DNA from 3 places in the Staphylococcus simulans genome. Region 3 is predicted to be linked to each of the others. Evidence: predicted binding sites of a transcription regulator. Region 3 holds the regulator's gene; each other region holds the start of a gene.
The links. Region 3 encodes Rex, which represses fermentation and respiration genes when NADH is low (regulators of the CRP and FNR family bind a similar motif). Its sites were predicted from a motif close to TTGTGAAATATTTCACAA; they were not measured.
Positions count from the first base shown of each region.

Region 1: a site for Rex is predicted at 2,166-2,183, ahead of MUA87_RS05815 (citrate synthase). Genes of this name have one in related genera too.
Region 2: a site for Rex is predicted at 2,153-2,170, ahead of adhE (bifunctional acetaldehyde-CoA/alcohol dehydrogenase). Genes of this name have one in related genera too.

Region 1 is NZ_CP095100.1:1,252,297-1,256,330, forward strand. It holds gene pyk (pyruvate kinase) at 1-220, shown strand, start outside; gene MUA87_RS05810 (amino acid permease) at 530-1,891, opposite strand; gene MUA87_RS05815 (citrate synthase) at 2,253-3,371, shown strand; gene icd (NADP-dependent isocitrate dehydrogenase) at 3,434-4,034, shown strand, end outside.
Region 2 is NZ_CP095100.1:395,504-399,537, forward strand. It holds gene MUA87_RS01485 (DoxX family protein) at 1-80, shown strand, start outside; gene MUA87_RS01490 (type 1 glutamine amidotransferase domain-containing protein) at 157-837, opposite strand; gene MUA87_RS01495 (NAD-dependent epimerase/dehydratase family protein) at 888-1,805, opposite strand; gene adhE (bifunctional acetaldehyde-CoA/alcohol dehydrogenase) at 2,209-4,034, shown strand, end outside.
Region 3 is NZ_CP095100.1:1,014,892-1,018,925, forward strand. It holds gene MUA87_RS04515 (ABC-F family ATP-binding cassette domain-containing protein) at 1-1,048, opposite strand, end outside; gene MUA87_RS04520 (redox-sensing transcriptional repressor Rex) at 1,613-2,254, shown strand; gene MUA87_RS04525 (sulfurtransferase TusA family protein) at 2,305-2,529, opposite strand; gene MUA87_RS04530 (YeeE/YedE family protein) at 2,585-3,673, opposite strand; gene MUA87_RS04535 (glycoside hydrolase family 32 protein) at 3,909-4,034, shown strand, end outside.

The DNA.
Region 1 (4,034 bases), 240 kb from region 3:
TTCTACAGATGAAACATTCGTACCTTATGTAGAACAAGCTGCTGGTTTAGTTGCTGAAGAAGCTGGTATCACATCACCAAGTGCGATCATCGGTTTAGAACAAGGTATCCCAACAATCGTTGGTGCTAAAAACGCAACTAAATTAATCGCTGATGATGTTACAATCACAGTTGATGCAAACACTGGCCGTGTATATGACGGTTATGCAAACGTACTTTAATCATCTCTAAAGTATCAATATTAAACTTTAAATAGACAAGCTGTCTGTTCCTCAGGAGCAGACAGTTTTTTATTTTGATTTGGGAAGTGAATGTATCACCTTATAATTCATGTAGCATTTAAAAGCAGTCTATGCATTGTTTTAAGCATGATATAACACCGGATATGATATTTATAATAAAGAGAGTGTTGTTAATCTATGGGGCTCATATAGGGGATAGAAGAGGATAGGATAGGTTTTAGACAAAGCAAAATGCGCTTACTCTAAAAGTGAGTAAACGCATTTTGTTAGGGTGCGTATTTTTAATTTTTATGATTGATGTTTCTTAAGTTGTTGTGTGTATCTCCAGTACATTAATCCTAAAAGGATAAACCAGATTGGAGATAAAAATACTGCAGTTCTTGTTACCGGGTTGACGAATAGCAATGCGAATACAAAGATGAAGAAAAATAAAATCATGTATCCTGAGAAACGTCCACCTGGCAATTTATAAATTGAATTTTTGTGTGCTTTTGGATTACGTTTATGATAGTTAATATAAGCAACGATAATCAATGCCCAAACTACTAAGAATAAAACTGTTGATACTGTTGTTACATATGTGAATACTAATGTTGCATCTGGGAAAATATAGTTCAATAATGCTGCGATAAGTAATAATGCACATGAAACAAAGATCGCAATGTGCGGCACACCATTTTTATTTGTTTTGTTGAAAACAGGTGGTGCTTGTTCTTGTCTTGATAAACCGAATAACATACGGCTGTTTGAGAAAATACCACTGTTACAAGATGATGCAGCAGCTGTCAGTACAACAAAGTTGATGATACCTGCTGCGAAAGGTATTCCGACTAACGCGAACAATCTTACGAATGGACTGTCAGAAGGATCTACTTTATACCAAGGAATGATTGACATAATTACTGCAAGTGATCCTACATAGAATAGTAAGATACGTACAGGTACACTGTTAATTGCTTTAGGAATAATCTTTTCAGGGTCTTTTGTTTCACCAGCTGTTACACCAATCAACTCAATCCCTACGAATGAGAAGAGTGCCATTTGGAAAGACATGAAGAAACCTGATACACCTTTAGGGAAAATACCATGGTCATAAAGGTGTGTGATACTCGCATGACCGAATTTAGTTTCATAAGCAACGAATATCATACCTAATCCGACAACGATTAACACGATGATTGTCGTAACTTTGATAATTGCGAACCAGAATTCTAATTCTCCAAAAAGTTTTGCGCTTAATAAGTTGAATGCCATTAAAACAAGTACACAGACTAAAGCGCTGACCCAGTTAGGAATTTCAGGCCACCAGAAACTGACATACTTCGCTACGGCTGTAACTTCTGCCATCCCTGTGATAATCCAACATAACCAATATGTCCAACCTGTCACAAACCCAGCAAAGGGTCCGATATATTCATTTGTCACATCTGCGAATGATTTAAATTTTGTGTTTGTAATTAAGATTTCCCCTAAACCCCTCATAAACATAAACAACATTAAACCAATAATGATGTACGTTAATAAAATCGAAGGTCCCGTCATCGCAATCGTTTGTCCTGCCCCTAAGAACAATCCAGTACCGATCGCACCGCCAATTGCGATTAACTGTATGTGCCGATTGCTTAATTCTCTTTGTAAATTGTTTGACATAAATTAATTCAACTCCCTTTTTGCACCTTAATAATATTATGCACATATCCATAGAATATGACAAATGGTTTTTAAAAATATTGAGAATTTTCATGCAATTATCAATGAATTTAAGTTATGATGAATGATAATAAATTAAAAATAATCGGTTAATTTGCATGGGTTTTCGTTACTTAAAACTATAAAAATGTAATATAATACCAATAAAGGCAATGAGATATGGTCTGAACAGGTTGTTTTAGCTGTTTGAGCAATGTAACCGCTTTATACAAAGTTTCGAAATTGTTCACAAAACCGTTAATATTGGATATAATACTAAATGAAAGCCATTTCAATTTGTTATAGAAAAGGGGAAATTAATATGGCAGAATTGCATAAAGGTTTAGAAGGGGTAATTGCAGCTGAAACAAAGGTAAGCTCAATTATCGATAGCCAATTGACATATGCTGGTTATGACATCGATGATTTAGCAGAAAACGCATTATTTGAAGAAGTTGTATTCTTACTATGGAATTACAGACTTCCGACGAAAGACGAATTGAACAAGTTGCAAGAAAAATTATATGAGTATGCAAAACTAGACCAAAAAGTTTATGAGCATTTCGAAGATTATGCAACAGACGACGTTCATCCAATGACAGCATTAAGAACTTCAGTTTCTTATATTGCACACTTTGATGAAAATGCAGAGTCAGAAACGGATGAAGAAAAATTAGAACGTGCAATTAGAATCCAAGCAAAAATGGCATCACTTGTGACGTCATTTGAACGTGTAAGACAAGGAAAAGAGCCAGTTTATCCTAAACAAGGCTTATGCTATGCAGCTAACTTCTTATATATGTTACGTGGTGAAGAGCCAACAGACATTGAAGTTGAAGCATTTAACAAAGCATTGGTATTGCATGCTGACCATGAATTGAATGCATCAGCATTTACAGCACGTTGTGCAGTATCATCTTTATCAGATATGTATTCAGGTATTGTTGCAGCTGTAGGTTCATTAAAAGGGCCTTTACACGGTGGAGCAAACGAACGTGTTATGAACATGTTATCTGAAATTCATTCAGTGGATGAAGTTGAACCATATATTGATAATAAATTGAAAAACAAAGAGAAAATCATGGGCTTTGGACACCGTGTTTATAAAGACGGAGATCCACGTGCGAAATATTTAAAAACAATGAGTAAAAAAATTACGGATGAGACAGGTCGAAAACATTTATATGATATCTCAGTAGCGATTGAAGACTTAATGAAAGAACGTACAGGCATTATTGCTAACGTTGACTTCTATAGTGCGACTGTTTATCACAGCATGGATATTCCACATGATTTATTTACTCCAATTTTCGCAGTCAGTCGTTCTGCAGGTTGGTTAGCACATATTTTCGAACAATATAGAGATAATCGTATTATGAGACCACGTGCTCAATATATCGGTGAAACAAATCGTAAGTATTTACCAATTGAAGAGCGCTAATTTTTAACAGCGACATTCTTGAATCATTAATCACAAAATTTATATTAACGGAGGAATTTAGAATGGCACCAGAAAAAATTGTTAAACAAGAAGACGGTTTATTAGTACCGAATAATCCTATTATTCCATTTATCATCGGTGATGGTATTGGACCAGATATCTGGAGAGCAGCAAGCCGTGTATTAGATGCAGCGGTTGAAAAAGCTTATAATGGCGAGAAAAAAATCGAATGGAAAGAAATCTTAGCTGGTCAAAAAGCATATGATGAAACTGGCGAATGGTTACCACAAGAAACTTTAGATACGATTGAAGAGTATTTAATCGCAATCAAAGGACCTTTAACTACACCAATCGGTGGCGGTATTCGTTCATTAAACGTAGCATTACGTCAAACATTAGACTTATATGCTTGCTTACGTCCAGTACGTTGGTTCAAAGGTGTTCCATCTCCTGTTAAGCGTCCAGAAGACACTGACATGGTTATCTTCCGTGAAAATACTGAAGACATCTATGCAGGTATCGAATTTAAAGAAGGTACGCCAGAAGCTAAGAAATTAATCGATTTCTTACAAGATGAAATGGGTGCTAAAAACATTCGTTTCCCTGAAACTTCTGGTATCGGTGTAAAACCTGTATCTAAAGAAGGTACTGAACGTTTAGTAC
Region 2 (4,034 bases), 620 kb from region 3:
ATTATCAACCACCTAAGTGGGCTTTATACAGCCGCTTGCCATTGCAATTTGTCTTAATGGCATTCATTCGCAAACTATAAATAATATAAAAATAAAGCTTCTCCTTGTTTTGAAAATTAAACAAGAAGAAGCTTTTTTTAGTCTTTAATGATTCAATTAAAGAAGTCGACTGACTGCTTGTGCCACTTGTTTAGGTGACTGTGGATTTTGGCCTGTTACAAGTCGTCCATCTGTTTCAACTTCAGGTGTGAAAGGTAACATGGCTTTTTGATAATCTGCGCCACGACGTTTAATTTCATCTTCTAACATGAATGGAACAAGTTTTTTACGATTTGCGAGCAATTCTTCTGTATTAGAAAAGCCTGTCATTTGTTTTTGGTCAATGAAGTATCTGCCATTATTGTCTTTAACGTTTAATAACGCTGCGATACCATGACATACAGCTGCCACAATACCGTTGTGACCATAAACTTCATTAATCGCATTTTGAATGTATTTATTATTAGGGAAATCAAACATTACCCCATGGCCGCCAGTGAAGTAGATAACATCGTATTTTGATGGATCTGCTTCTTTAATCGATTTAGAGTATTTTAATTGTGTCATAAATTTTTCATCATCATAATAACGTTTTGTCACTTTATCTAAAAAGACAGGGTTCAAGCTAACTGGGTCTATTGGCGTTTCGCCGCCTTCAACACTGAAAATGTCGATTTCGTAGTTGCCGTCGTTAAAATAATCATAAAAGTGAACAAGTTCACCTAACCAAAGTCCTGTTGGTTTTGAAAATTCACCGAAATGATCTGTACTTGTGTTGACTATCATAATTTTTTTCATACTTTAACCTTCTTTCTATGGAAAAGCCCACTTCTTCTTAAATACCCTGTTTAAGCATTAAATACTGTTTTAATTCCTTCATCGTAAGAAGTGATGTGGAATTCTGGGAAACGTTGCTTAAATTTATCTGAATTGAAAATATTATTGTATTTATATCTTGGTAGTAATTCCATCAGTTCTTTGACTTGATCATTGAATAAGCTGCCAATTTTAAAGCCCCACATTGGTAAGACATGGTAGCCGATTTTTTGATTGAGTACTGCTTCTGTTTTTTTGATGAGCTTCTCATAAGTCAGACTGCCGGCTACTGGTAAATGCCATGTTTGGCCATAAGCGTCTGGTGTATTGCCAAGTAACGCTAGCGCACGACTTGCATCTGGTGTCCAAATTAAAGTACGCAACACTGAAGCACTGACAGGAATAATCGCTTTTTTGCCAGCTTTAATACGATTGAATACTAAAGTATTGGTAATACTTTGTGTTTTATCAGGACCATAGAATTCAGGTGCACGACCAATTACCACTTGTAAATTTTGTTCATTCATCGCTTTGAGGACCATTTCAGCCATCTGTGCACGGACCACTGATTTGCGTCCTACAGGTACAAATGGGCTAGATTCTGTTTGTACATTTGCGTTTTTTTCATACATGTATGTGTTATCGAAGAAAGCCAGTTTAGCATTGGTTTCAAGGCAAGCTTTAATAACATTTTTCATCATGACAGGGAAGCGTTGTTCCCACATTTCAGAATTGGCAGGCAAGCCAACTGCGAAATAAACAACATCACTGCCTTCAATCGCATGGTATGCTTCTGCGTAGTTCATTAAATCTGCGGCAACGAGTTCATCACTATCATGAATTTTTTTAGGTTTTCTGCCGACTAAACGAATGTCTTTTGTGTAATTTTTATAAAGTTCTCTTGCAATTTCGTGGCCGATTTGGCCATTACTTCCTAGAACAGTTTGCATGCTTTATCACTCCAAATTTGTGTGTTTATTTTACTTTTTCCTTATGTTCAAGTTCGTAAACATAGTTGGTAAAAAATTAAGCAGTGACTTCTAAAATATCAACTGCTCCTTAAATGATCATCTAAGTAAAATTTATTTTACCTTGCTCAATGTGAAATAGGAATTGATATGCTCACAACAACTTAATTTTTTTCAGAACAATTAACAAGGGTAATGTAAGCGCTTAACTAATTGCGGTTCTAAGTCTTATATGAATTTGTTTAATTATGATGTTCACACAATCGTAACGAAATAAAATAAAAATATGTGTTTTTCATTTACTCCAAGTAAAAAATAGGATATTCTGTTTGTGAAATAATTCACAAAGTAATTCAGAAGCATTCATGTCGAGGAGGAAATAGAAATGACTACATCTACTCAAAATGAGAAACAACCAACAGAAGTACAACCTGAAATTAATCCCACGCAACAAATGATTGATGCACTTGCAGAAAATGGACAACATGCATTACGTGAATTAGCAAAGCTTGATCAAACACAAATTGATCACATTGTTCATGCGATGGCAATGGCAGCTGTAGACAAACATATGGAACTTGCGAAAGCTGCCTATGAAGAAACAGGCCGTGGTATTTATGAAGATAAAGCTATCAAGAATCTATATGCATCAGAATATATCTGGCAATCTATCAAATACAATAAAACGATTGGTGTCATTGATGAAGATGAACAACGCGGTTTGACGTATGTAGCTTCACCTGTCGGTGTAGTATGTGGTGTAACACCGACAACGAACCCGACTTCTACAACAATTTTTAAAGCAATTATCGCAATTAAAACAGGTAACCCGATTATCTTCGCTTTCCATCCAAGTGCACAACAATCTTCTGCACTTGTGGCGAAAGTCATTTATGAAGCAGCACTCAAAGCAGGAGCACCAGAACATATTATTCAATGGATTGAACATCCATCATTAGAAGCAACTAAATTATTAATGAACCATGACAAAGTGGCATTAGTACTTGCGACAGGTGGTGCAGGTATGGTGAAATCTGCGTATTCAACAGGTAAGCCAGCATTAGGTGTAGGACCAGGTAACGTACCGGCATATATCGAAAAGTCTGCGAAAATCAAACGTGCAGTCAATGATGTCATTGTATCTAAGACTTTTGATAACGGCATGATTTGTGCTTCTGAACAAGGTGTCATTGTAGATAAAGAAATCTATGATGAAGTGAAAAAAGAATTTGAAGCACATCAATGTTATGTAGTGAAGAAAAAAGAATTATCTAAATTAGAAAGTATCGTGATGCGTGAAGATCGTTGTGCAGTCAATGCAGATATCGTAGGTAAACCAGCCACTGAAATTGCGGCATCAGTCGGAATCAAAGTGCCTGAAGGTACGAAAATGTTAATTGCGGAACTTGAAGGTGTAGGACCAGATTATCCGTTATCTCGTGAAAAATTATCTCCAGTACTCGCAATGGTGAAAGCAGAAAACCGTGAACATGGCTTAGAATTATGTGAAGGTATGCTTAATTTAGGCGGCTTAGGTCATACTGCAGTCGTGCATACAGAAGATGAAGCTTTACAAAGAGAATTCGGTATTCGCATGAATGCTTGTCGTGTGTTAGTCAACTCTCCATCAGCTGAAGGTGGTATCGGTAATATCTATAATGAAATGATTCCATCATTGACATTAGGTTGCGGCTCTTATGGACATAACTCAGTTTCTCATAACGTTTCAGCTGTCGATTTAATCAATATAAAAACAATCGCTAAAAGGAGAAATAATATGCAATGGTTCAAACTTCCACCTAAAATTTTCTTTGAGAAAAACTCACTTATGTATTTAACGCAAATGAAAGAAGTTGAACGTGTTGTAATCGTGACAGACGAAGGCATGGTAAACCTTGGTTATGCGAAACGTGTACAAGAAGTACTAGCACGACGTAATGATGCACCTGATGTGCGTATCTTTAGCGATGTTGAACCCAACCCATCAACTAACACTGTCTATAAAGGTTTAGAGTTAATGGTTGAATTCCAACCGGATACAATTATCGCAATCGGCGGCGGATCTGTTATGGATGCGGCGAAAGGTATGTGGGCATTCTTCGAACACCCAGATTTATCATTCTTCGGTGCGAAACAAAAATTCTTAGACATTCGTAAACGTGCTTATAAAATTATGCCAGCACAACGTGCGAAAATGGTTTGTATTCCAAC
Region 3 (4,034 bases):
TTGTGATAGGTGCAATCACAGGCTCTGCATAACCGATTTCTAAGTTTCTAATATGGTATACGTCATTACCTGTATTACGATCAAAATCGAATTGGATATTAGCGCTGCGAGCATCTAACATCGGTTTATCGATACGTTCAATTTTTTCTAAAACTTTTCGACGACTTTTAGCCATTCCGCTTGTTGATGCACGTGTGATATTTTTTTCGACAAATGTTTCTAGTCGTTTAATTTCAGCTTGTTGACGTTCGTATTCTTGCATGCGTTTTTGATAATATTGATCACGTTGTGTGATGAATTTACTATAGTTGCCGACATAGTGTTGAACTGCACCGAGTGCGACATCGTAGATTTGGTTGACCGTTTTATCTAAGAAGAAGCGGTCGTGACTGATAATAACGATAGCACCTTTAAAGTAATTCAAATAATCTTCGAGCCATTGTGTTGTTTCCATATCTAAATGGTTGGTCGGCTCATCAAGTAATAATAAATCAGGTTCACTCAATAACATTTGTGCGAGTGACAAACGTGTTTTTTGACCACCGCTGAAATCATTTACTGAACGATTGAAATCTTCTTCGTTAAAATCTAATCCGTGTAAGACCGTTTTAATCTTGCTTTCAAATTGATACCCCTCTAAGCGTTCAAATTGGTTAGACAAAGCTTCATATCTTGCCATATGGTCTTTGAAAGTCTCAGATTCATATTCATCAGCATGATTGGCTAACCAATTAGTTTCCGCCTGCATCTCTTGTTCCATTTGTTTAAGATACGCAAAAGGTTTAGACATCTCTTCCCATACGGTATGGTCAGTATCTAAGGTCATTTGTTGTGTTAAATAACCGACTTTTAAATTTTTGATTTTCGAGACATTGCCGCTATCATAACCATCCACACCAGCAATGATTTTCATTAATGTTGATTTGCCAGCGCCATTTCTGCCGACAATGCCTATTTTTTCATGACTCTTTACTTCAAAGTGGACATCACTAAAGATTTCTTCCCCGTCGAAGGATTTTGAGACATTGTTTAGTTGTAGTAATATCATTCAAATTTATACGAGATTTGTCTATAAATATCTCGTAGTCCTCCTTCCTAAAAAGCGTCGCTTAGTTACTATTATAAGCGCAATTGACATGAATTCCTAACATATCACGCGAAATTAAAAGATTGAATATTTTATCAGAAATTTGTGTCAATACACATTTAATACAGACCATTAATTATGATTTGTTTTAAAAAAATGTGTTCAAAACAAAATTCTAATCGTATAATAGTTAGTACATTGCTGTAATTTACAAATGCAATTATGGATGTTTTAGTGTAATAAAGAGCGTATTCACTAAAATGTTGATAATACAGTCATTCCAATTTCTGAAATCATACGGTATACTTAAATAATAAAAAATGATTCCAGAAACAAGCTGAGTATTGTTGTACAGCATTATTAACTATGATAATACTATAATCTGCTAATAGTCGATAAAATGACTACTTTTCACAACTCCATGGCTAAATTAACATAACTTCATACGATTAAAAGTATAGTTTTATTATGGTTGAACTGAATAAAGTTTGGGATAGTAGTTAGAAAGATTTGGAGGAAAATAAATTGGCTAATCAAAACAATAAAATTCCTCGCGCGACTTTGAAACGATTACCCTTATATTACCGATTCGTGAATACCCTTCAAGAAAAAGGGATAGATAGAGTGAATTCTAAAACAATCAGTGAAGCATTGGATATTGATTCAGCTACCATCAGAAGAGATTTTTCATATTTTGGTGAGCTGGGTAAAAAAGGTTATGGTTACAATGTGGAGAGTTTATTAGAATTCTTTAAAGGCGAAATCAGCGAAAGTGATGTAATTCGTATTGGTTTAGTCGGCGTAGGGAACTTAGGGAAAGCATTGCTTTCATATAACTTCTCAATCCACGATGATATGGTGATTACAGAAGCGTTTGATATTGACGCGGATGTAGTCGGTACGCAAATTGGAAAAGTTGTAGTTAAAGACATGGATGCCATTCATGATATTTTGAAAAAAGGCAATTTAGATGTAGTGATTATCACAACACCTGGAAGAGCAGCACAAGAAGTTGCTGATCAACTTGTCGCTAGTAACGTAAAAGGTATTTTAAACTTTACACCTTCACGTATCGATGTACCTGATAATGTATCAGTACATCATATTGATTTAGGGGTAGAATTACAGTCTTTACTCTTCTTTATGAATAATATGAATCGTAAATAAAGAAAAGGAGTTTGCTTGAATTTTCATTCAATGCAAACTCCTTTTTTAGTTTAGGCTTTTTGAACTGTAATTGTCCAAGAAGCGTCTCCTAATTGTTCGTAATTTGTTACAGGGTAAGATTTTTCAGCTGCCCAGTTTGGGATAGCTTCTGTCGCTTGTGTGCAGTCAAAGTCAATTTTCAATTCGTCTCCGACTTCTAATTCTTCCATTTTCTTCTGTGCTTCGATAAGAGGGAAAGGACAAACCATTCCGACTGTTCCTAGTTCGTATACCATAGTTTCATTCTCCTTTGTTTAAAACTTTTTATTCGTTATGGCTATTTTAACTTAATTATGATTGTGTTGCAGGTCTTGAAGCAGTTGTTTTAGCAGGTGCTTTACGTAATGCTTTCATTGGTTTAATAAAGATAAAGTAACTCATTAACCAAGTACCTAAAATCATTGATGCAAGAGCAATCCAGCCTTGCCAAGATAATGCTGCTGTTGCAACTAAGCCGTTACCAATTGAGCAACCGCCGGCAACTGAAGCGCCGAATCCCATTAATGCACCGCCGATAACACTATTTCTTAAAGTCTTTTTATCTGGTAATCTCCAAGCAAATTCACGTGAACCTTTAGCTGCAATATAAGATCCAATGAAAATACCTAAGACTAAGAATACACCCCAGTCTAAGAATGATGTTTTACCTGTGATGATAAATTGTACTAAATTTGAAGAAGGTGTAGTGATACCTAAACCACCTTCACGGCCTGCTGAATAACTCATTGGCCAAGCAAGTAACGCAATTAATCCAACAATAATTGCTGCTACGAATGGGTGGAATTTCTTTTCAAAGAAGAAGTGACGTACACCTGTGAATTTTTGTTTTAATTTAGGGACTGCAATTTTCGGTTTAGGTTTACGTACTGTTTTAACCACAAAGAACACTGTAATTGCTGTAATGACAATTACCCAAACCCAAGCAGGAATACCTGTACTTGTTGACATATCTGCATTAACATTAGTTTTTGAATTAAGACCTTCCATCACTGGTTTTAACAATCCTGCTTTAGTAATAGCTGAGAATACTGCATAAGCAACTAAAGCTAACCAGCTGCCGATAAGACCTTCACCAGCACGGTAGTAAGTACCAGTGGCACAACCGCCAGCTAATACAATTCCAACACCGAAAACAAATGATCCAACAATTGTTCCGATAATTGGGAATGTTCCGTTATCTAAAGGTTTGCCAATTATCGCTGTGAAAGCTAATAAACCAATTGCTTGAACAGAAATTGCAATGAGTAAAGCGTAAAACATTTTATTATTTTTTTGAACATACATATCTCTAAATCCGCCGGCTAAACAAAATCGTGTCCGCTGCATTACAAATCCTAGTAAACTCCCCACAATTAGACCGCTGATAATCATCCAAATCATTTAATCCCTCTTTTCCGATAATGTTGATAAGGTTTATCCTAATATACAATTGACCAAATTGCAAGGGTATAAATTTACCCTAAGTTATTAATTGATTAAGCACAAGTATTATCTTATAAAATTGATATAAATGTCATAGATAGAAATCAGTATGAAAAAGAGGATAGGTGGGCGTATATAAATATGCTAAAATAAAAGAAATGATGATAAACGTTTAATTAGGAGGACATGGTTGATGCAAGATTGGATAAATGAAGTAGAAACGCAACGAATAGAACAACTACCAGTTGAAAGAATTGCTGAACTCAAAGACAAGTTCGCTTCTTCACCGTATAAACAAACATTCCATTTACAGCCGCCA